2 regions of the Streptomyces sp. NBC_00223 genome follow, and region 1 is predicted to be linked to the other one. Evidence: riboswitches for the same ligand, from Rfam matches in the RefSeq annotation. Region 1 holds a riboswitch; the other holds the start of a gene.
The links. Region 1 has a riboswitch for cobalamin ahead of OHA30_RS33465 (CbtB domain-containing protein). Riboswitches for the same ligand answer to the same signal wherever they lie in the genome.

Region 1 (5,569 bases):
CCGTCGCCAGCAGCGCCATGGTGGCGAGCAGCGAACCGGCCAGTACCTTGCGCTTCATGTGCACCATCTCCGTTTCACGACATCCGTCCGAGCGAGTCCAGGAGGGGACGAGTCGCGCAGCGCGGTTACTTAAGCGATTCAGTAGCGGAACGACCGCACTATTGCATTGGGTTGTTGGTCGGTAAAGGGACTGATTCAGCGCTGATGCTTAACCGTTACATTGCGGTTCAGTGCGGGGCACGCGGAGAAGGCGCGGCGAGGCCCCGGCGGACGGGCGGGACAGGCCCGGCGGCCCCGCCGGTGGGGTAGGTTGAAGCCCATCGGCACCGCGCGTGCGCCGGGTACGGCAGCGCGGACGAACCGGAGGAGGTGGGACCGATTACCCCCAGCACACGACGGGCGCTCCCGCCCCACGGCCGCGCGGACTGACGGCGCGGCCGCCGATCGACGCCGGGGAGCTCCCGCAGGCTTCCCGAAAGGCTCTCATGTCGGAAATCGCATCACAACCGTCCGAACCGGTTCTCGTCGCCACCCTGCGCGCGGCCGGCTGCGTCTTCGCCGAGGACGAGGCGCGGCTGCTCACCGCCGCCGCCCGCACCCCGGGCGAACTCGCCGCCATGGTCGAGCGGCGCGCCGCCGGTCTGCCGCTGGAACACGTCATCGGCTGGGCCGAGTTCGGCGGACTGCGGATCGCCGTGGACCCCGGGGTCTTCGTACCCCGCCGCCGTACCGAACTCCTGGTCCGGGAGGCGGCCCGGCTCGGCCGCCCCGGAGCCGTCGTCCTGGACCTGTGCTGCGGCTCGGGCGCGGTCGGCGTGGCGCTCGCCGCGGCCCTGGGCCGGGTCGAACTGCACGCCGCCGACCTCGACCCGGCCGCGGTGCGCTGCGCCCGCCGCAACGTCGGCGCCGCGGGCGGGCGGGTCCACGAGGGCGACCTGTTCGACCCGCTGCCCGCGGACCTGCGCGGGCGCGTCGACGTGCTCGCCGCCAACGTGCCCTACGTGCCCACAGGGGACGTCGGCTTTCTGCCGCCGGAGGCCCGGGAGCACGAGGCGCTGATCGCGCTCGACGGCGGCCCCGACGGGCTCGACGTGCTGCGCCGGGTGGCCGCCGGGGCGCCCGGCTGGCTGGCGCCGGGCGGCTCACTGCTCTTCGAGACCAGCGAGCGGCAGGCCGCCCTCGCTGCCGGGGTCGTCGAAGCCGCCGGACTGCGGCCGCGCGTGGTGAGCGACGACGGGCTGTACGCGACGGTCGTGACCGGGACGCGCGCGGCCCGCTGACCTCCGCGCGGGCGAAAGGGGCGGCCCCCGCGCCGGGAGCCGCCCCTTGCCGCCGTGCCGGGGCTCGGGGTTCAGTCCTGCTGCTCCGCGGGCCGCAGCCCGGCGGACCACTTCTCCTCGATGTTGCCGAACCTCCACACCGCGAAGGCGATCGCCCAGGTGCCGAAGAACAGGCCGACGATCACATACCCGACGATGTTCAGATCCAGGCCGCCGACCCAGTCCCAGAAGGCGCCGTGCAGCTTGGCCTTCTCACCGATCAGGCCCAGCAGTTCCACCGTGCCGATGATCAGCGCGACCGCGACCGACAGACCGGTGATCGTCAGGTTGTAGTACACCTTGCGGACGGGCTTGGAGAAGGCCCACTCGTAGGCGAAGTTCATGAACGAGCCGTCGATGGTGTCCAGCAGCGACATACCCGCCGCGAACAGCACCGGCAGGCACAGGATCGCGTACCAGGGCAGCCCGGAGGCGGCGCCGGAGCCCGCGAGCACCAGCAGCGCGATCTCGGTGGCGGTGTCGAAGCCCAGGCCGAACAGCAGCCCCAGCGGGTACATCTGCCACGGCTTGGTGATCGACTTCATCAGCCGGCCGAGCAACCGGTTCATGAACCCGCGGTTGTTGAGCTGCTCCTCCAGCGCGGCCTCGTCGAAGTCGCCCTGGCGCATCTGCCGGAAGACCTTCCAGATCCCGGCCAGGATCAGCAGGTTGAGGAACGCGATGACGTACAGGAACGTGCCCGAGACGGTGGTGCCGATCCAGCCGGTGACGTTGTGCAGCTGCGAGTTGTCGTCCTCGACCGGGTTGGCCAGCGCCTTGACGCCCAGCGACAGCAGGAGCGCCAGGGCGAAGACGATGCTGGAGTGACCGAGGGAGAACCAGAAGCCCACCGACAGCGGGCGCTTGCCCTCGCCCATCAGCTTGCGCGTGGTGTTGTCGATCGCCGCGATGTGGTCGGCGTCGAAGGCGTGCCGCATACCGAGCGTGTACGCGGTGACGCCGATGCCGATGCCGAAGGACTTCGTGCCGAGGCTGTAGTGCTCGGGGGCCACGACCGCCACCAGCGTGAACCAGCCGATCACGTGCAGTGCCACGATGAACGCGGCCATGCCGCCGAGCCTGCTCCACTCGGACCTGCTCATCGATCCCGATATCCGTCTCCAGCGGGACGCGGCGGTACCGGCCGGTGCCTCGGCGGTGCTGGTCATGGTTTGGTCCTCCGTGCTGACGGCGTGCGGCGCTGACTGCGGCAATGTACTAGTTGCAATTTACTCGCAATAGCGCGGGTGTCACCCGTGCGGCTGTGGACAACGGTGGTGCGCCGGGCGCGCGGGCGCGGGGCCGGCCCGGCGGGAGAGCTTGGTCACAACTGGTCGGAACGCCCGGCGGATTGACGTTCGCCCTGATTGACGCCCTGAACAGGCAGCCCTACGCTCCTTGACGTAGTGATGGTGTGGGGAAGCCGGTGGGAATCCGGCACGGTCGCGCCACTGTGAGCCCCCCGCCGCCAGGCGGCGGGCGAGTCAGACAGCCACCCGTCACGACGCCCATGGAACAGGGACGCACGATCCCCTAAGGAGGGCTCACCTTGAGCAGCATTTCCCCCTCGCGCCCGGCGGCCACACCGGTCGTCCTGCCGGTCTCGAAGTCCGTACTCCGGCTGGTCGGCACCGCGGTCCTCGCGCTCGCCGCCTACTACTTCATCGGTGTCGACCAGGGTGCCGTCTCGGTGTTCGGCAACGACATGCACATCCACGAGTTCGTCCACGACGCGCGTCACTTCCTCGGCTTCCCCTGCCACTGACGCCCCGGCACCTCTACGTACGGACAACTCGACATGGAAAAGAAGCTCATACTGCGCGGCGTCCTCGCCGGCGCAGTCGCCGGGCTGCTCGCCTTCCTCTTCGCCCGCGTCTTCGCCGAGCCGCTGATCGGCAAGGCCATCGACTACGAGAGCGGCCGTGACGCCGCGCAGGCCGCGCTGGACAAGGCGGCCGGACTTCCCGCGGGGGCCGCGGACCCGGACCTGTTCAGCCGGACCGTCCAGGCGGATGTCGGCATCGGCGTCGGCATGATCGTCTTCGGCATGGCGATGGGCGCGCTGTTCGCCGTGGCCTACGCCGTGTGCCTGGGCCGGGTCGGGGGCCTGCGGGCCCGCAATCTGTCGCTGCTCGTCGCGGGCGGCGGCTTCCTCGGCATGTACCTGGTGCCGTTCCTCAAGTACCCGGCCAACCCGCCCGCGATCGGCCACGAGGAGACCATCAGGGCCCGCAGCGGCCTCTATCTGATCATGGTGGTCTGCTCGATCGCCTTCCTGGCCGGCGCGGTCTGGCTCGGCAAGCGGCTCCAGGCGCGCTTCGGCAACTGGAACGCCACCCTGCTGGCGGCGGGCGCCTTCGTCGTCGCCATCGGCGTGGTCATGCTGCTCCTGCCGTCGCTGGGCCATCTGGCCGTCAACAAGCGGGAGTTCGGCAACCACGCCACCGAGACCCCGCTGCCGCTGACCGACGGCAAGGGCACCATCGTCTACCCGGGCTTCCCGGCCGATGTGCTCTTCTCGTTCCGCTTCTACTCCGTCGGCGCGCAACTGCTGCTCTGGTCCGCCATCGGGCTGCTCTTCGCGCCGCAGGCCGAACGGCTGCTCAAGCCGCGTCCGGACACCCCGTCCACGCGGGAGCCGGCCCCCGTGCCGGCATGACCCCTCCCGCCCCGGACGACCGCCGGGAACCGGGCGCGGTGGCCGAAGGGGTCACCGCGCTCGGGCCGTTCTTCGCCCTGGACCTCCACCCGCCCGGGTCGCCGCCGGCCGGGCCCTGGCAGCCGGTGACCCGGTCACTGCTCGACGAGCGGACGGCCGAGGTCGGGGCCAGGCTCGCCGCCGCCGGGGGACAGCGGCCCGAGGCCGTCGAGCTCCGGGTCGCCGCCTCCGTCGCCCATCTCGGCCTGGCCGCACGGCTGGTGTCGCCCGCGCTGGCCGCCGCCGCGCTGTACGGGCGGCCGCTGGTCTTCGGCCTCGGCGACGTGCGCTGGCAGCCCGTGCTCGGCGGGCCCGTACCCCTGTCGCTGCCCGCGGACGCGGTGGGGGAGGCCGGTACGCCCGAACGGCTGGCCGGCGTGCTGGCCGCGGAGCTGCTGGCCGGGCCGCTGGAGGAACTGGCCGCCGCTTTCGCGGTCTCCGCGCACATCGCGCGCGGCAACACCGTCTCCGCCGTCAACAGCGCCGCCGCCATGATCGCCCGAGCCCGGCCCGAGGCGGCCGGGCCCGCCCGCGCGCTGGCCGCCCTCCTGCTGGCCCGCCCACCGCTGGCCGGCGAGAGTTCCACCGCGCCCGACGGCTCCTTCCGGCGCCGCAGCTGCTGTCTGATCTACCGCGCCGCACCGGACCGCAAGGGCGCCCTGTGCGGCGACTGCGCGCTGCGGTGAGCCGCGGTGAACCAGTCCGTCCGACCCGAAGGGCCGCCGTGCCAGACTCACCGACCGTGAAACCGACGGCGGATCCGACCGTGAAACCGACGGCGGATCCGACCGTGAAACCGACTGCGGATCAGACCACGGATCCGACCGTGAAACAGATCCGGGTCATCGGCATCGGGGCGGGCGACCCGGACCAGCTGACCCTCCAGGCGGTACGGGCGCTCGGCGACACGGATGTCTTCTTCCTGCTCGACAAGGGCGAGGAGAAGTCCGACCTGGCGGCACTGCGCGCGCTGATCCTGGAACGCCACGCCACCCGCTCGCACCGGGTGGTCGTCGCGCGCGACCCCGAGCGGGACCGTACGGCGGCCTCGGCGGCGTACGTACCGGCGGTGGACGACTGGCGGCGGCGCCGGGCCGACATCTACGAGCGGCTGATCACCGAGGAACTGGCCGACGGCGAGTGCGGGGCGTTCCTGGTGTGGGGCGACCCCGCGCTGTACGACAGCACGCTGGGCATCCTGGAGGACGTGCACGCGCGCGGCGCCGTCGCCTTCGGGTGGAGCGTCGTGCCCGGCGTCAGCAGCGTCTCGACGCTCGTCGCCCGGCACCGCACGGGCCTGAACCAGGTCGGGCGTCCGGTGCAGATCACCACCGGGCGGCGGCTGGCCGACGGCGGACTGCCCGCGGGGGTGGACGACGTGGTGGTGATGCTCGACGCGCGTCAGACCTTCGGACGTTTCACCGGGCAGGGCCTGCACATCTACTGGGGGGCGTACCTCGGCACGGCCGACGAGATCCTGCTCGCCGGGCCGCTGGACGAGGAACTGGCCGACCGTATCCGTACCGTCCGGGCCGAGGCCCGCGCCCGCAAG
Region 2 (5,569 bases), 160 kb from region 1:
CGCCGAACTCGGCGTAGCACATGTGCGTGTGGATCTGGGTGTCCGCGCGTACCCCGCCGGTGGCGAGCCGGAACGCCTCGGTGGCCCAGGCGAGGTACGCGGGCCGGTCGGCGGCGCGCAGGGGCAGGGTTTCGCGCAGGGCGGGTTCGTCGACCTGGATGACGGCGGTGCCTGCGGCCTCCAGGTCGGCGACCTCGTCGCGCAGCGCGAGGGCGACCTGCCGGGCGGTGTCGGCGAGCGGCTGGTCGTCGCGGACGAAGGACCAGGCGAGCATGGTGACAGGGCCGGTGAGCATGCCCTTGACCGGGCGGTCGGTGAGCGATTGTGCGTAGGAGGTCCAGCGGACCGTCATGGGCTCGGGGCGGGAGATGTCGCCGGCCAGGATCGGCGGGCGGACGTAGCGGGTGCCGTAGGACTGGACCCACCCGTGCCGGGTGGCGAGGTAGCCGGTGAGCTGTTCGGCGAAGTACTGGACCATGTCGCTGCGTTCGGGCTCGCCGTGCACCAGGACGTCCAGCCCGGTCTTCTCCTGGAAGGAGACGACCTCGGCGATCTCGGCGGCGATCCGCTCCTCGTACCCGGCGGTGTCGATCCGCCCGGCCCGCAGGTCGGCGCGGGCGGCGCGCAGGTCGCCGGTCTGCGGGAAGGAGCCGATGGTGGTCGTCGGCAGCAGTGGCAGCCCCAGGCGGGCGCGCTGGGCGGTGGCGCGTTCGGCGTACGGCTGCGGCCTGCGGGTCTCCGCCTCGGTGACGGCGGCGGCGCGGGCCCGTACGGCGGGGTCGCGGGTGAGCGCGGAGGCCGTACGGGAGGCGAGGTCCGCGCGGTTGGCGGCGAGCCGGGCGGCGACGGTGTCGGTGCCCTGGGCGAGCCCCTGGGCCAGCGTGACGACCTCGGCGGTCTTCTGCCGGGCGAAGGCCAGCCAGCGGGTGACCTGCGGGTCGAGCCCGCTCTCCGCGCCGAGGTCGAGCGGCACGTGCAGCAGCGAGCAGGACGGCGCCACGTCCACCCGGTCTGCCAGGCCCAGCAGGGTGGCCAGTGTGGACAGCGACTTCTCCAGGTCGTTGATCCAGATGTTGCGGCCGTCCACGACGCCCGCGACCAGGCGCTTGCCGGGCAGCCCGCCGACGGCGGCGAGGTCGTCGAGATTGGCGGCGGCCGGGCCGGTGAAGTCCAGCGCCAGGCCCTCGACGGGGGCCTTGGCCAGCACCGGCAGCGCCTCGCCCAGCCGGTCGAAGTAGGACGCCACCAGCAGCTTCGGCCGGTCGGTGAGCGCCCCCAGATCGCCGTAGACGCGCGCCACGGCGTCCAGCACGGCAGGCGGCTGGTCCTGGACAAGCGCGGGCTCGTCCAACTGCGCCCACTGCGCGCCGGCGGCCCGCAGATCGGCCAGCACCTCGGCGTAGACCGGCAGCAGCCGGTCCAGCAGGGTCAGCGGTTCGAAGTCGGCGGCCACACCGGGGGCGGGCTTGGCGAGCAGGAGATACGTGACCGGGCCGACGAGCACCGGCCGGGCGGTGTGACCGAGCGCGAGGGCTTCCTTCAGCTCGGCGACCTGCTTGGACGGGTCGGCGGTGAAGACGGTGCCGGGGCCCAACTCGGGGACGAGGTAGTGGTAGTTGGTGTCGAACCACTTGGTCATCTCCAGCGGCGCCACCTCCTGCGTACCGCGGGCCATCGCGAAGTAGCCGTCCAGCGGGTCGGCCGCGACCGCGGCTCGGTGCCGGGCGGGCACGGCACCGACCATGACGGTGGTGTCCAGGACATGGTCGTAGTACGAGAAGTCGCCGGTGGGCAGTTCATCGACACCGGCGTCGGCCAGCTGCCGCCAGTTGGCGCGGCGCAGCTCGGCCGCGGTCTCCCGGAGGGCGTCGGCGGTGACCCGGCCCTTCCAGTACCCCTCGATGGCCTTCTTCAGTTCCCGCTGCTGTCCCTGGCGGGGGTAGCCGTACACGGTGGGCCGTGCTGCCGCGGCTGCGGACTTCGCTGTCACGGAAATCTCCTTCGCGAGATGTCTCCTGGCATCCCGGCGACGGGACGCGAGCGCGAAGGGTGACGGACCGGACGGACCGGCAGCACGCCCTGGGCGCGCCCGTTCCGCCGATATGTACGCCGACCCGCCCACGAGGTCACCGGGATTTCCGCACGCGATCGGTCGCGTACGGGCAACGGGCAGGTCTTCGGACTCGCGGGCGCGTCCGGCTTCGTGCCGGACACCTACTGGCCGTCGCTTCCCAGATCCGCGGTCCGGATCCAGTGCGTATGACGGCGGTCGTTCCCACTCACCGCTGCGGGGCAGTCCCGGATTCCCACCGGGTTCCCTCTTGCGACGCGCCTGCCTGGCGGACAGGGCGAACCAGCTGCACCGGCCAGGTTAGAGGGCGGGCCACTTCCCGGGCGCCGCTGTTCACATGTCGGGACATGACGTGGGACACAGGTCCGGTTCCCCGGCGGAGTCCGGGACCGGCCCGGAACGCCCGGAACGAAGGAGGTGAAAGCGGGGCACGGGCCAAGTCCGCGGGCAGTCGGCGCACGCCGTCCGAGCGGAGGAACGTCACGGTCCGCCCCGGCACGGCGATCGGACCGTCACAAGACCCCCCGATCGCCGGACGTCCTGCCCAACTCACCGCCGGAGTCCCCATTCCGACGTCACCAGGGCCGAATTCGAGGCCGGCGGAGAGCGGACCAAGGCCGACTTCATGGCCGCGAAGGCCGAATTCGAAGCAGCCGGGGATCGGGCCGTAGCTGTCCGCCGAGCCCTGCTCGCCGACGGATACACCTTGCCCACTGCCCCCGCTACGGCGCAGCAGAGCTGACGGTCAACGACCAAGCGGTTTCGGTTGCGGTCGCGGACGCCCGTGTCCTCGGCCGGGCGGGCCGCCTTATCCGGCGGGCGGTGTGGGGGTGTTCGGCTGCGGCGGTCGCCGGATCGGCCGAGGACTTCACGTTCTGCCTGCGGGCGGTCGCCGGCTCCCTCCGCGACTCCCCGACCTGACGCCCACGCCGTCGGCGGCTGTTTCGCCAGGGGAAATCGGCTGAGTCGGGCGAGACTTCACTGACAGGCGGCGGGATACGTGTGGGGTATCTTCGGTTGGCGCTCGCGGCGTGAGCCGGGCGTCCTGGGCTGATCCGCCTCGCAACGGGCGTCTGTTCGAAGGGGGTTCCGGGTGGAGATTTCCGTCGATGTCACCCCTCATGGGATTCCGGTGATCGGTCCCCTGATCATGCTGGCCGTGATGATCGCGGTTGTCGCGGAGGTGGTCGTACGGGGAACCGGCAGCAGACTTGAGTTCATTGCACCGGTCGGGTTTCTGATCATATGTGCGGGAATCATGGCAGCGCTTCTCTGGCTGGCGATCTCCGGATGCCTCGTGGCGGCAGCAGGGCTGGGTGTGAGCAAATACCTCAGGTGGCGTCGGTGAACAGCGTCGGAGCCGGGTCGTTGTGATGAGCCATCGTCCACGGCGCGGATCGCCGGCCTGCTCGGCGCGCTGCCTCACGCGGGCCGCCGAGTCGCTGTTCGGCGGCCCTCGGCGTCGTCGCGGACGGCTTCGGCGATGGCTTCGGGGTCGAGGCGCCCCTCGTACCCCGGCTCGCGGATGGCCACCGACGGGTCCCCGGCCCCGGCCCGTATCCGATTCTGCCCACCGCGGGCAGCGGGTCCTGTGTCCTCGGACGGCTCCGGCCGAATTCCTTACGGGAGACGGTCGGAGCCGTCCGAAGAACGATGAGGGGACGGTCGTCGGTCGACGGAATTGATTCAGCCGAGGACGTTGGTCAGGGGGCCGTAGCCCTCGCCCTGCATATCGATGTAGTCGATGGCGTCACCGAGGTCGGATACGGGCACTGTCCAGCTGTAGTTGTATCCGTTGACCGTGGGCGGGAAGCCGGCGACGGCCCGCAGCGGCCCTCGCCGCTCAGCGCACGCCGCCGTGCCCGGCCGCACGAATCCGGTGGCCCAAGGCTCCGGTGGTCCGTAGCGTGTGCGGCATGCCGACGTCCGTCCTGTACTGCCATGATCCGTTGAACTCTCGACGTGTGGACGAACACTTCGCGGCGGAAGCACACGAGGTGCGGGCCCGTGGCGGGGCGGTCGGGCTGGTCGACCACGACGCGCTGCTGCGGGGGGACGTACAGCGGGCTGTCGCGCACGTACCGGCCGGGCTGGGGAGTGCCTGGTATCGAGGTTGGATGATCCCCGGCGGTCGATACGCCGAATTGGCCGAGGCGCTGAGCCGACGCGGCATCGAACTGCTCGTCACTCCGGAGGAATACCGGGCCGCTCACGAACTGCCGGGCTGGTACCCGATGTTCGTCGACATCACGCCCGCGAGCGCGTGGCGTCCCACCGAACCCGGGGAGATCCTGGCCGCCGAGGACCTGGCTGTCCTCGCCGGGCCGTTGCCGCCGGGCCCGGGAATCGTGAAGGACTACGTCAAATCCCGCAAGCACGAGTGGGACCAGGCGTGCTTCATCCCCGATCTCGCCGACGCGGTCGGACTGACACGTGTCGTGCGGCGCTTCGTGGAACTGCAGGAGGAGTTCCTGGTCGGCGGGGTCGTTCTGCGCGGCTTCGAGACGTTCTCGAAGCCGGAGTCCGTCGCGGCCGAAGTACGCGTGTGGTGGCTGAACGGCGAACCCAGGTTGCTCACCCCCCACCCGGACAGCCCGTTCGAGCGTGGGCCGGTGCCCGACCTCGACCACATCGGGCCCGCGGTGCGGCGGCTGGGATGCCGGTTCGTCACCACCGACGTGGCCCTCCGCTCGGACGGGGTGTGGCGGGTCGTCGAAGTCGGTGACGGTCAAGTCAGCGACCTGCACCCGTCGAGCGGTCGAGGCGAGCTGGCCGCTCTGCTGGTCGGTCCGTAGCACGCGCGGAAGCGGCCCCGCGCAGCCGTCACCTCCCCTGAACGGGCCCGGCCCCCGGCTCAATGGGCCGCTTGGCTGATCGCGCCTGTTCACGGCGGTACGGGCGTGTGGCGTGGCCGGGTACGGCGGGGACGCGGAGGGACACTTGGGCCCGTACCGCGCGCCGCACCTTCGGAGCTGTGATGAGACGCATCCCTGCGACGGCCTCGTACGCCGCCGCCCTGCCGCTGAGCGGCTGTTCCCGCAGTACGTCCTCCGCCGCGAGCGGTGCGTCCTCCGCCGGGAGGTCCGCAGGCGCACTCGGCACCCTTGTCGAGCACGCCATGGGCAAGCAGGTCGGGAGCTGACCGGCTCCCACGCCGAGAGGCGACCGCCCCGCCGCCCCGCCGTACGCGCGGTGACGGTCGGGCTCGGCATCCTGCTGCCGATCGCGGTCGGCGTCGGCATCTACGTCTTCGGCGAGCAGCACACCCCCGACTACAACAGCGGCCTGTACGGGCAGCACGGCAACGACGCGGTGGACCTCAAGGCGCGCCTCGGCAGCGCCCTGCTCTGCCTGGCCCTGATCCAGCTGGGCCTGGCCCTGTGGATGTACGGCCGCCTGCCCGGAGTGCGCGCCGCCCCGCGCCCGGTCCGCCTCGGGCACCGGGCCCTGGGCTTCTTCGCCTTCCTGTTCTCCCTGCCGATCTCCTACCACTGCCTG

Region 2: it holds a riboswitch for cobalamin, as region 1 does, so the genes downstream of both, metE (5-methyltetrahydropteroyltriglutamate--homocysteine S-methyltransferase) here and OHA30_RS33465 (CbtB domain-containing protein) in region 1, are expected to answer to the same signal.

Annotation. Positions count from the first base shown of each region.
Region 1 is NZ_CP108109.1:7,867,057-7,872,625, forward strand. Features, by position in the region: gene OHA30_RS33450 (ABC transporter substrate-binding protein) at 1-58, opposite strand, end outside; gene OHA30_RS33455 (putative protein N(5)-glutamine methyltransferase) at 486-1,280, shown strand; gene OHA30_RS33460 (HoxN/HupN/NixA family nickel/cobalt transporter) at 1,352-2,422, opposite strand; cobalamin riboswitch at 2,713-2,834, shown strand; gene OHA30_RS33465 (CbtB domain-containing protein) at 2,869-3,084, shown strand; gene OHA30_RS33470 (CbtA family protein) at 3,118-3,978, shown strand; gene OHA30_RS33475 ((2Fe-2S)-binding protein) at 3,975-4,703, shown strand; gene cobF (precorrin-6A synthase (deacetylating)) at 4,844-5,569, shown strand, end outside.
Region 2 is NZ_CP108109.1:7,707,300-7,712,868, forward strand. Features, by position in the region: gene metE (5-methyltetrahydropteroyltriglutamate--homocysteine S-methyltransferase) at 1-1,990, opposite strand, end outside; cobalamin riboswitch at 2,152-2,373, opposite strand; gene OHA30_RS32720 (hypothetical protein) at 3,165-3,419, shown strand; gene OHA30_RS32725 (hypothetical protein) at 3,758-3,943, opposite strand; gene OHA30_RS32730 (ATP-grasp domain-containing protein) at 3,988-4,866, shown strand; gene OHA30_RS32735 (hypothetical protein) at 5,049-5,213, shown strand; gene OHA30_RS32740 (DUF6529 family protein) at 5,264-5,569, shown strand, end outside.